One region of the Lelliottia sp. CFBP8978 genome, then DNA from elsewhere that is predicted to be linked to it. Evidence: predicted binding sites of a transcription regulator. Region 1 holds the regulator's gene; each other region holds the start of a gene.
The links. Region 1 encodes sigma-54, which starts transcription at its own class of promoters, with help from an activator protein. Its sites were predicted from a motif close to GTTGGCACANNTTTCGCTNT; they were not measured.
Positions count from the first base shown of each region.

Region 2: a site for sigma-54 is predicted at 2,402-2,421, ahead of glnK (P-II family nitrogen regulator). Genes of this name have one in related genera too.
Region 3: a site for sigma-54 is predicted at 2,065-2,084, ahead of glnA (glutamate--ammonia ligase). Genes of this name have one in related genera too.

Region 1 covers NZ_CM188253.1:3,901,240-3,905,470, reverse strand. The annotation lists gene ptsN (PTS IIA-like nitrogen regulatory protein PtsN) at 19-510, opposite strand; gene hpf (ribosome hibernation promoting factor) at 593-880, opposite strand; gene rpoN (RNA polymerase factor sigma-54) at 903-2,336, opposite strand; gene lptB (LPS export ABC transporter ATP-binding protein) at 2,508-3,233, opposite strand; gene lptA (lipopolysaccharide ABC transporter substrate-binding protein LptA) at 3,240-3,794, opposite strand; gene lptC (LPS export ABC transporter periplasmic protein LptC) at 3,763-4,231, opposite strand, start outside.
Region 2 covers NZ_CM188253.1:1,065,532-1,069,762, forward strand. The annotation lists gene SOM82_RS04930 (SmdA family multidrug ABC transporter permease/ATP-binding protein) at 1-478, shown strand, start outside; gene SOM82_RS04935 (SmdB family multidrug efflux ABC transporter permease/ATP-binding protein) at 471-2,252, shown strand; gene glnK (P-II family nitrogen regulator) at 2,474-2,812, shown strand; gene amtB (ammonium transporter AmtB) at 2,848-4,134, shown strand.
Region 3 covers NZ_CM188253.1:4,424,732-4,428,962, reverse strand. The annotation lists gene glnL (nitrogen regulation protein NR(II)) at 1-372, opposite strand, end outside; gene glnA (glutamate--ammonia ligase) at 568-1,977, opposite strand; gene typA (ribosome-dependent GTPase TypA) at 2,357-4,180, shown strand.

The sequences.
Region 1 (4,231 bases):
GTGAAGGCTATCTCCTGGTTACGCATCATCGTGATGGCCTTCCGCTTCGGTGATAATTTGATACAGCTCCTCATCACTTTGGGCTGCGCGCAGGCGGCGGCAAATCGTTTTATCCGCCAGACGTTTAGCGACCAGCGAAAGCGTATGCAAATGGGTTTTCGTCTGGTCAGCGGGCACCAGCAGAGCAAACAGCAGATCCACAGGCTGATTATCAATCGCATCAAAGGCGATAGGCGTTTCGAGCTGCACGAAAACACCAACGGCACGTAAGGTGTCTTCTTCCAGTTTGCCATGCGGAATGGCAATGCCGTTGCCGATACCGGTACTGCCCATTTTTTCGCGGGTCAGAATCGCTTCAAACACCACCTGGGGCGGCAGGCCTAACTGTTTTGCGGCCAGTTCACTGATGATTTCCAGAGCACGTTTTTTGCTCTGACAGTGAACGCCACTGCGGGTACATTCCTGGTTAAGGACATTACTCAATTGAAGAGCCGAATCGTTGTTCATCATAATTTCACCTAAGCGCTAACCGTACAAATGGCCTGTTGTGTTTCACAACAGGCCGTCCTGCACCCGTTAACTGCCCGGACAATTAGTGTTGTTTCAGTTTATCTTTATGTTTATTAAGCTGTCGTGCCAGCTTGTCAATCAAGCCGTCGATAGCCGCGTACATGTCTTGCCCTTCCGCACTGGCATGGATTTCACCCCCGTTGATGTGCAGGGTTGCGTCCGAGATATGAGTCACTTTCTCCACTTTTAACACAATGTAGACCTGATTGATCCTCTCGAAATATTGCTCCAGCTTAGCGAATTTTGTATTCACAAAATCGCGTAACGCTTCGGTGATTTCGACGTTGTGTCCTGTGATGTTGAGCTGCATAGTGTCTTCCTTATCGGTTGTGTCAAACCAGTTGTTTACGCTGGTTAGACGGCGGAATGGATAAAGACTCTCGATACTTCGCAACAGTACGACGTGCCACCATAATACCCTGGTCGGACAGCATGGTGGTTAACTTACTGTCACTCAGTGGCTTCGCGGGATTTTCCGCGGCGATCAACTTCTTCACCAGTGCGCGGATCGCCGTTGACGAGGCTTCGCCGCCGCCCTCGGTATTCACATGGCTGGAGAAGAAATACTTAAGCTCAAAAATACCGCGCGGACTGTGCAGATACTTCTGCGTGGTCACGCGGGAGATAGTGGATTCATGCATCTCGACGGCCTGGGCAATATCGGCCAGCACCATCGGTTTCATAAACTCGTCACCTTTTTCAAAAAAGGCCTGCTGCTGCTCAACAATGCAGCGGCTGACGCGCAGTAATGTATCATTGCGGCTCTCCAGGCTTTTTATCAGCCATCGCGCTTCCTGAAGATTGCTACGAATATACTGGTTGTCGGAATCATTGCGCACACTGGTGCACATAGAGGCGTATTGCTGATTGATTTGCAGGCGGGGAATGCTGTCGGAATTGAGCTCAACGCTCCAGCGGCCGTTATGCTTTCTCACCAATACGTCAGGAATAACGTATTCGGGTTCGCTGGTCTGGATCGATTGCCCAGGGCGCGGATCGAGCGATTGAATCAGATTGACCGCTTCTTTCAGCACATCTTCTTTGAGCCGGGTCACGCGCATTAGCGTTCGGAAATCGTGGTTCGCCAGCAGATCGAGGTGATCGCTAATGATCAAGCGTGCTTCATCGATCCAGGGAGTCTCTTTCGCGAATTGCGAAAGCTGGATCAGCAGGCAGTCGCGCAGATCTTTCGCCGCAACGCCAACAGGATCAAAGCGCTGAATGCGTTTAAGTACGGCTTCTATTTCATCAAGATCGACTTCGCCATCACCGATGCTTTCGAGGATATCGTCCAGCGATACGGTCAAATAGCCGGTGTCGTCAACCGCATCGACAATCGAGGTTGCGATCGCGCGATCGGTTTCGGTAAAAGGCGTCAGCTCTACCTGCCACATCAGGTAATCCTGAAGCGACTGCGTGGTTTCACCCTGATAAACCGGTAACTCGTCATCCTGATAGTCGGCACGCGTCCCGGACGGCGTTCCGGCGGTGTAGATTTCATCCCAGCTGGCATCTAACGGCAGCTCATCCGGCATCTCTTTTTGTTCAAGAGCGTCAGCCGTATCGAGCGCTTCAGTATCCTGTTTTTCCTGGGTATCTACCTCGTCATGAAGATCGGTTTGCTCCAGCAGCGGGTTGCTATCCAGGGCTTGCTGGAGTTCCTGCTGGAGTTCTAACGTGGACAGTTGCAACAGACGAATCGCCTGTTGTAGCTGTGGCGTCATTGCCAACTGCTGGCTGAGCCTTAATTGCAAACCTTGCTTCATGTTCAGAGCGTTTTTCTCCGGTTATACCCGTCATACTTCAAACTGCATGTGCGGTGACTGCGCTCACTCATCCCAGCCACTTACTGAGGTAAGCTCCAGGGACTCACTTATTTGCCGTCTGCCTGCCGCTCGACTTATTCAAAGTATATGCGTGACTTAACCTCTACCCTATCAGAGTCTGAAGTCTTCCCCAAGGTACACGCGCTTCACTTGCTCATCTTCAAGGATTTGCTGTGGGGTTCCGTGGGCGATTAAATGGCCCTGGCTGACGATATAAGCGCGTTCGCAGACGGCCAGTGTTTCACGCACGTTGTGGTCCGTGATGAGGACACCGAGGCCGCTGTCGCGCAGATGCTCGATAATACGTTTGATGTCGATAACAGAAATCGGGTCGACGCCTGCAAATGGCTCATCCAGAAGAATAAATTTCGGATTTGCTGCAAGAGCGCGGGCGATCTCTACGCGGCGGCGTTCACCACCGGAAAGCGACTGGCCCATGCTGTCGCGCAGATGCTCAATATGGAACTCTTCCATCAGCTCATTAGCACGATCCTGGCGCTGTTCGGCGGTCAAATCGTCACGGATTTGCAGAACAGCCATCAGATTGTCGAACACGCTCAGGCGGCGGAAAATAGAGGCTTCCTGCGGCAGGTAGCCAATTCCACGACGCGCGCGGGCGTGCAGCGGCAGAATACTGATGTCTTCGTCATCAATGATAATGTTACCGGCATCGCGCGCGACAATCCCGACCACCATGTAGAAGGTGGTTGTTTTGCCCGCGCCGTTAGGACCCAACAGGCCAACGATTTCGCCGGATTTGACGGTCAGACTGACATCTTCCACTACGCGACGGCCTTTGTAGGCTTTGGCGAGGTTCTTTGCAGTTAATGTTGCCATAACGAATTAGTTACTCTTTTTCTGTGCCGGAGCCTGGTCTTTGCCTTTGTCCTGCAGCTGAGACGGAACCAGAACGGTGGTGACGCGCTTGCCTTTCTCGCTGGAAGCCTGCATTTTTTGCTCTTTCACCAGGTAAGTGATTTTGTCACCGGTGATGTTGCTGTCCAGCTGCTCCAGATAGGCATTGCCGGTCAGAATGACCAGATCCTTCGCCAGTTCATAGTGCATATGAGACGCACGGCCTTTCACTGGCTTACCGTTGTCCTGCATCTGGTAGAAGGTGGCAGGATTGCCGTAGCCATCAATGATCTCTTTGCCTTGCTCGCCGCCCGGACGGGTGACAACCACTTTGTCGGCATTGATTTTGATTGTGCCCTGAGTCATCACAACATTGCCCGTGAAGGTCACAACGTTGCCCTGCATATCAAGCGACTGAGTATCAGATTCGATATGAATGGGCTGCTCAGTATCGCCCGTCACAGCAAGCGCAGGGAGACTGGCGGCCAGCAGCGCGCTGGCGATGATAAAATTAAGGCTGAGTTTGTTTGTTTTGAATTTCATAGGAGGTTCTAACCTTTTCAATCAGCTCGGCGTTTTTGCTGCGTAAGTTTCCGCGCATTCTCAGACCGCTGGAATTAAATGTTGTCCCGTATAACGTGACCAGATCTTGTGAAGTGACATCCTGGGTGACCAGGTTGATCTGGGCATTATCCGTCGTAATTTTGCGCAGTTGAGAGTCAGCGGTCAGAGCGTTGACTTCAACATGACCATACAGATAAAGCATACGGTCATTCGTCAATTTTGCTCTGTCAGATTTAATCGACCACGTCGGCACTTTGTTGGTATCAAATGTGGTCATGACCGGCTGAGTAAACCACGAGATACCTTCCTCGGAAAAATATTCAACATGCTGGGCGATCAGGCGATAATTCAGGGCACCTTCCGGGCTGTAAACCACCGTGTCGCTGTGATCGCTCTTGTATGTTGGATCGCTCGCA
Region 2 (4,231 bases), 1.7 Mb from region 1:
GGGTCGCCCGAATGCGACACAGGAAGAGATCGAGCATGTGGCGCGGCTTGCCAGCGTCCATGACGATATTCTGCGCCTGCCGCAGGGATATGAAACCGAAGTGGGTGAGCGCGGCGTGATGCTCTCTGGCGGTCAGAAGCAGCGTATTTCTATCGCTCGCGCCCTGTTGCTGAATGCCGAAATCCTGATTCTCGACGACGCGCTTTCTGCCGTCGATGGACGTACGGAGCACCAGATCCTGCATAACCTGCGTCAGTGGGGAGAAGGGCGCACGGTGATTATTAGCGCCCATCGTCTGTCAGCCCTGACTGAAGCGAACGAAATTCTGGTGATGCAGCACGGGCATATCGCCCAGCGTGGTCACCACGATCACCTTGCGGAACAGCCGGGATGGTATCGCGATATGTATCGCTATCAACAGCTTGAGGCTGCGCTGGATGATGCGCCTGAACAGAGTGAGGAGGCCGCCGATGCGTAAGTTTATCCAGCTCTGGCCCACGCTGAAGCGCCTGTTGGCCTACGGCTCTCCGTGGCGTAAACCGCTCTCGATTGCGGTCATCATGCTGTGGATTGCGGCGATTGCGGAAGTCAGCGGGCCGCTGTTAATCAGCTATTTTATCGACAATATGGTGGCCAAAAGCTATCTCCCGCTCGGGCTGGTTACCGGGCTGGCGGTGGCGTATGTCGGCCTGCAACTGCTTGCCGCGTCGCTGCATTATGCGCAATCACTCCTGTTTAACCAGGCGGCCGTCGGAGTGGTGCAACAGCTGCGAACGGACGTTATGGATGCGGCGCTGCGCCAGCCGTTAAGTGAATTTGATACTCAACCCGTCGGTCAGGTGATTTCCCGCGTGACCAACGATACCGAAGTGATCCGCGATTTGTACGTCACCGTGGTGGCGACGGTATTGCGCAGCGCGGCGCTTATCGGGGCAATGCTGGTGGCGATGTTTAGCCTCGACTGGCGGATGGCGCTGGTGGCCATCACTATCTTCCCGGCCGTGCTAATCGTGATGGTGATTTATCAACGCTACAGCACGCCTATCGTTCGGCGCGTGCGTGGGTATCTGGCTGATATCAACGACGGGTTTAACGAGGTCATTAACGGGATGAGCGTCATTCAGCAGTTCCGTCAGCAGGCGCGTTTTGGCGAACGAATGGGTGAAGCGAGTCGCTCGCACTACATGGCGCGTATGCAAACGCTGCGGCTGGATGGTTTTCTGTTACGCCCGTTGTTGAGCCTTTTTTCGGCCCTGGTCTTGTGCGGGCTGCTGATGTTATTCGGCTTAGGTTCGGGCAGCTCAATAGAGGTCGGTGTGCTGTATGCGTTTATTAGCTATCTGGGACGCCTTAACGAACCGCTGATTGAGCTGACGACGCAGCAATCCATGCTGCAACAGGCGGTGGTCGCCGGGGAACGCGTCTTTGAGTTGATGGACAGGCCGCGACAAACCTATGGCGATGACGAACGGGAACTGCAAAGCGGCGCCATTTCGATTGATAACGTCTCCTTTGCCTATCGCGATGATCGGCTGGTGCTGCAGGACATTGACCTCGATATTCCCTCGCGCAGCTTTGTGGCGTTAGTGGGGCATACCGGCAGCGGAAAGAGCACGCTCGCCAGCCTGCTGATGGGCTACTACCCGCTCACAAAAGGTGAAATTCGCCTCGATGGTCGTCCTCTCTCAACCCTTAGCCACAGCACGCTGCGCAAGGGCGTGGCGATGGTCCAGCAGGATCCGGTGGTGATGGCCGATTCCTTCTACGCCAATGTCACGCTGGGTCGCCCGTTCAGTGAAGAACAGGTCTGGGCAGTGCTGGAGAAAGTCCAGCTGGCGGATCTGGCGCGTGAGATGAGTGAAGGGATTTACACCCGGCTCGGCGAGCAGGGAAATAATCTGTCGGTCGGGCAGAAACAGCTGCTGGCCCTGGCGCGCGTGCTGATTGAGACGCCGCAGGTGCTGATCCTCGACGAAGCGACCGCAAGTATTGATTCCGGTACGGAGCAGGCTATCCAGCAGGCGCTGGCGGCTGTGCGGGAACAGACGACGCTGGTCGTGATTGCGCACCGGCTTTCGACGATTGTCGAGGCCGACACTATTCTGGTGCTGCATCGCGGTCAGGCCGTTGAACGGGGTACGCATCGTCAGCTTCTCGAAGCGAAAGGGCGCTACTGGCAAATGTATCAACTGCAGCTGGCGGGCGAAGAGCTGGCGGCCAGTACGCGCGAGGATCAGACGCTTAGCGCCTGATGCACCAAAAACAAGCATAGCGCTAACAGGGATTTCTGTTGGTGCAAAAAAGAAACGCACCCTGCACTGTCATGGTGCGTTTTTTTTATCCACGCGTTGCGTCTCGCCTGTATCCGCTACTCCAGCCTGATTTCTGCTTTTTTTCCAACTCTGGCACACTGCTTGCAATAACTCCTGTGTATTAGCTGCGGCCATTATCGAATTCTGACTGGAGAGGAACTATGAAGCTGGTTACGGTTGTCATCAAACCATTCAAACTTGAAGACGTGCGTGAAGCGTTGTCTTCAATGGGTATTCAGGGACTGACTGTCACCGAAGTGAAAGGCTTTGGTCGTCAGAAGGGCCACGCGGAGCTCTATCGTGGAGCGGAATACAGCGTCAACTTCCTGCCAAAAGTGAAGATTGATGTGGCGATCGCTGACGATCAGCTCGATGAGGTGATTGATGTCGTTAGCAAAGCGGCCTACACCGGAAAAATTGGCGACGGCAAAATTTTCGTTGCCGAATTGCAGCGCGTCATTCGCATCCGTACGGGCGAAGCTGACGAAGCAGCACTGTAAGTAACTCCTGGCACACAGTGATAGGGATCGAGAAAATGAAGAAAGCAACAATCAAAATGGCTCTGGGGTCTCTGGCACTGCTGCCGGGCCTGGCGATGGCTGCCCCTGCGGTAGCGGATAAGGCTGATAACGCCTTTATGATGATCTGCACCGCGCTGGTGCTGTTCATGACCATTCCGGGTATTGCGCTGTTTTACGGCGGCCTGATCCGCGGTAAAAACGTGCTCTCTATGCTGACTCAGGTTGCGGTCACGTTCGCGCTGGTCTGCGTTCTGTGGGTGGTATATGGCTACTCTCTGGCCTTCGGCGAAGGGAATGCCTTCTTCGGTAACTTTAACTGGGCGATGCTGAAAAACATCGAACTGACTGCCTTGATGGGCAGCTTCTATCAGTACATCCACGTCGCGTTCCAGGGATCGTTCGCCTGTATCACGGTGGGGCTGATTGTCGGCGCGCTGGCTGAGCGTATTCGCTTCTCAGCGGTTCTGATCTTTGTCGTCGTGTGGCTGACGCTTTCTTATGTGCCTATCGCGCATATGGTCTGGGGCGGCGGTCTGCTGGCTTCACATGGCGCGCTGGACTTCGCTGGCGGCACGGTGGTGCATATTAACGCCGCGGTAGCAGGCCTGGTGGGTGCATACCTGATTGGCAAACGTGTGGGCTTTGGTAAAGAAGCATTCAAACCGCACAACCTGCCGATGGTCTTCACCGGTACGGCGATCCTCTACTTTGGCTGGTTCGGCTTCAACGCCGGTTCAGCAAGTGCTGCAAACGAAATCGCGGCGCTGGCATTCGTTAACACCGTGGTCGCCACCGCGGGTGCCATCCTCTCCTGGGTATTTGGCGAGTGGGTCGTTCGCGGCAAACCGTCTCTGTTGGGCGCGTGTTCCGGTGCGATTGCCGGTCTGGTAGGTATCACTCCGGCCTGCGGTTTCGTGGGTGTCGGCGGTGCGCTGCTGGTGGGCCTGGTGGCCGGTCTGGCTGGACTGTGGGGCGTGACGGCGCTGAAACGTCTGCTGCGTGTGGATGATCCTTGTGATGTGTTCGGCGTGCACGGCGTATGCGGCATCGTGGGTTGCATCATGACCGGTATCTTTGCGGCAACGTCTCTGGGCGGTGTGGGCTACGCAGAAGGCGTGACCATGGGCCATCAGGTTCTGGTTCAGCTGGAAAGTATCGGCATCACCATCGTCTGGTCCGGTGTAGTGGCCTTTATCGGTTACAAGCTGGCGGACATGACCGTTGGCCTGCGTGTACCAGAAGAGCAAGAGCGTGAAGGCCTGGACGTGAACAGCCACGGCGAGAACGCTTACAACGCCTGATAAGATTGAGTGACTCCATGTAAAAGCAAAAAGGCAACGTAAGTTGCCTTTTTTAATGTTTTCTCCCTCTCCCTGTGGGAGAGGGGACCGTTCGGAG
Region 3 (4,231 bases), 520 kb from region 1:
ATGCTGGAGTTGCTCCTGGCTGAGCCGCCGCAGATTATCCATCGGCGCCATCTCCAGCAGAATCAGACCGTCCGGCAGACGTTGCGCCGTCAGCGAAAGAATATGCGAGCGCCCGTCGATCACCAGCGTCACTTCGTTATCGGTAAAGCCTTGGCCCGCCGATAAGCTTTCCTGCATCAGGGCAATATTCAGCGAAAAATAGCTCAACAGTTCTGGCAGCGGTGTACCAAATAATTTACGCGAGCTTTGGGCGAGCAACTGCTGCGCCGCAGGGTTGGCGTAATGGACAGCCAGCTCGTCGTCGACCAGTAAGATACTGTTGATTAAAGAATTGAGGATCTGCCCAGCATCGGGCAGCGTGCCAGTTGCCATTCAGCAGTCTCCTGGAGTTGGGTGCACTAATTTAGTGCAGTATAGCGTTTTAGTGGTAAAAAGCGCGTGAGATCAGTTTGTTGGTGGAGAAAAAAGCCCATCCGGAGATGGGCTAAAAGTTTCCACGGCAACAAAAAATCTTCTGCGTCTTTCTTGCCGCAGTGGCGGCAAGAAATCCGTTGAATCAGATGAAAATTAAACGCTGTAGTACAGTTCGAACTCAACCGGGTGTGGCGTCATGCGTACACGGTCGTTCTCTTCAATACGCAGTGCGATGTAAGCATCGATAGCGTCGTCAGTGAACACACCGCCAGCAGTCAGGAACTCACGGTCTGCGTCCAGCGCATTCAGGGCTTCTTCCAGAGAACCGGCAACCTGTGGGATCTCTTTCGCTTCTTCTGGCGGCAGGTCGTACAGGTTTTTGTCCATCGCTTCGCCTGGGTGGATCTTGTTCTTAATACCATCAAGACCCGCCATCAGCAGCGCTGCGAAGCACAGGTACGGGTTAGCCGCTGGGTCCGGGAAGCGCACTTCGATACGACGCGCTTTTGGAGACGCAACCACTGGAATACGGATAGAAGCAGAGCGGTTACGGGCAGAGTACGCCAGCATCACTGGAGCTTCGTAGCCTGGGACCAGACGCTTGTAGGAGTTGGTGGTTGGGTTCGCCAGGGCGTTGATCGCTTTAGCGTGCTTGATGACACCACCGATGTAGAACAGCGCCTGCTCGGACAGACCCGCATATTTGTCGCCAGAGAACAGGTTAGTCCCGTTCTTGGAGAGAGACATGTGGCAGTGCATGCCGGAACCGTTATCGCCGAACATTGGTTTTGGCATAAAGGTCGCGGTTTTACCGAAGCGGTGTGCAACGTTGTGCACCACATATTTGTAGATCTGAATTTCGTCCGCTTTTTTGGTCATGGTGTTAAAGCGGGTGGCGATTTCGTTCTGACCCGCAGTCGCCACTTCGTGGTGATGCGCTTCAACAACCAGGCCCATCTCTTCCATGATCAGACACATGGTAGAACGGATGTCCTGAGAAGAATCGACCGGAGGAACCGGGAAGTAACCGCCTTTCACGCCTGGACGGTGACCTTTGTTACCACCTTCGTATTTGGTGGAAGAGTTCCATGCGCCTTCGATATCGTCGATAGCCACGTGGGAACCGGAGATAGACGCACCAAAGCGAATATCGTCGAACAGGAAGAACTCTGGCTCTGGCCCGAACAGCACGGTGTCCGCGATACCGGTAGAACGCAGATACTCTTCAGCGCGTTTTGCGATGGAGCGTGGGTCGCGGTCGTAGCCCTGCAGTGTGCCTGGCTCGAGGATATCGCAACGGATGATCAGGGTAGACTCTTCGTAGAACGGGTCAATGAGCGCAGTGGTTGCGTCAGGCATCAGCACCATGTCGGATTCGTTGATGCCTTTCCAGCCGCCGATAGAGGAGCCGTCAAACATTTTGCCTTCTTCAAAGAATTCGGCATTTACCTGGTGAGCAGGGATCGTGACGTGCTGTTCTTTGCCTTTAGTATCGGTGAAGCGCAGATCAACAAACTTCACTTCGTGTTCGTTCAGCATCGTCAAAACGTGTTCAGCGGACATACTTAACTCTCCCGGATTGGTCATTGTCGTCGTGGTAACGAGGTCTTCAATTCTGTGTTATGCAGGCGTTGTTGCCATATTTTTTATAAAGCGAAATCTGTGCCAACTTTTAAATCACCCCCAAAAGGCGTTATCATGCACTTCATAGTGCAAATGAGCTGCACCACGATAGTCATCTTGCACCAGTATAGTGCTTCAGTGTGAACATTGAGCACCATATTGGTGCAATTTTCGTTAAAGTGCACTTTTTACGCTGCGTGAAAGCGATCACAAAGCAACTCTGCGATACTTGTTTGCGGAGGATGTTTGTGATCCTGTTTAGTCCTGCGATTAATCCGTGTACAATAACGCGCTATTTCTAAATGCCTGAGGCAAAGTTGTGATCGAAAATCTGCGTAATATCGCCATCATCGCGCACGTTGACCATGGTAAAACTACCCTGGTTGATAAGCTGCTGCAGCAATCTGGTACCTTCAGTAATGAACGTGCTGAAGCCACCGAACGCGTGATGGACTCCAACGATTTGGAGAAAGAGCGTGGGATTACCATCCTCGCTAAAAACACCGCTATCAAATGGAATGACTACCGTATCAACATCGTTGATACCCCAGGGCACGCCGACTTCGGTGGTGAAGTTGAACGTGTAATGTCCATGGTAGACTCCGTTCTGCTGGTCGTTGACGCAATGGATGGCCCAATGCCGCAGACGCGCTTCGTAACCAAAAAGGCATTTGCCCATGGTTTGAAGCCAATCGTGGTTATTAACAAAGTTGACCGTCCTGGCGCGCGTCCTGACTGGGTTGTGGATCAGGTGTTTGACCTGTTCGTTAACCTTGACGCAAGCGACGAGCAACTCGATTTCCCAATCATTTATGCATCTGCATTGATGGGTATCGCCGGCAACGACCACACTGATATGGCGGAAGACATGACCCCGCTGTACCAGGCGATTGTTGACCACGTTAAAGCACCAAGCGTTGACCTTGATGGTCCGTTCCAGATGCAAATCTCCCAGCTGGATTACAACAACTACGTTGGTGTAATCGGCATCGGTCGTATCAAGCGCGGTAAAGTGAAGCCTAACCAGCAGATCACTGTTATCGACAGCGAAGGTAAAACGCGTAACGGTAAAGTCGGTAAAGTGCTGACTCACCTCGGTCTGGAGCGTATTGAATCCACCGAAGCCGAAGCGGGCGATATCATTGCTATCACCGGTCTGGGCGAGCTGAACATCTCCGACACCCTTTGCGACCCGCAAAATGTTGAAGCACTGCCAGCGCTGTCTGTTGATGAACCGACTGTAACCATGTTCTTCAACGTCAACACCTCTCCGTTCTGTGGCAAAGAAGGTAAATACGTTACCTCTCGTCAGATCCTTGACCGCCTGAACAAAGAGCTGGTGCACAACGTCGCGCTGCGCGTTGAAGAAACCGAAGATGCGGACGCGTTCCGTGTATCCGGTCGTGGTGAGCTGCACCTGTCTGTGCTTATCGAAAACATGCGTCGTGAAGGCTTCGAACTGGCTGTGTCCCGTCCGAAAGTTATCAACCGTTTGATCGATGGCCGCATGCAAGAGCCGTTCGAGAACGTAACGCTGGATATCGAAGAACAGCACCAGGGTTCTGTGATGCAGGCGATGGGCGAGCGTAAGGGCGATGTCAAAGACATGATCCCTGACGGCAAAGGCCGTATTCGTCTGGATTACCTGATCCCGGCACGTGGCCTGATTGGCTTCCGTACCGAGTTCATGACCATGACCTCTGGTACTGGTCTTCTGTACTCCACCTTCAGCCACTACGATGACGTTAAACCGGGTGAAATCGGCCAGCGCCAGAACGGCGTGCTGATCTCCAACGGCCAGGGTAAAGCAGTTGCGTTCGCACTGTTCAGCCTGCAGGATCGCGGTAAGCTGTTCCTGGGTCACGGTGCAGAAGTTTACGAAGGCCAGATCATCGGTATTCACAGCCGTTCTAACGACCTGACGGTAAACTGCCTGACCGGTAAGAAACTGACCAACATGCGTGCTTCTGGTACTGACGAAGCAACCACGCTGGTTCCGGCACAGAAAATGTCTCTTGAGCAGGCTCTGGAATTTATCGATGACGACGAACTGGTAGAAGTCACTCCTACCTCCGTACGTATCCGTAAACGTCACCTGACTGAGAACGACCGTAAACGTGCGGGCCGTGGCAGCAAAGACTAATACGACTCCTTTCTGAGGATGCGTAGTCCGGGCGATGCGAAAGCACAACCC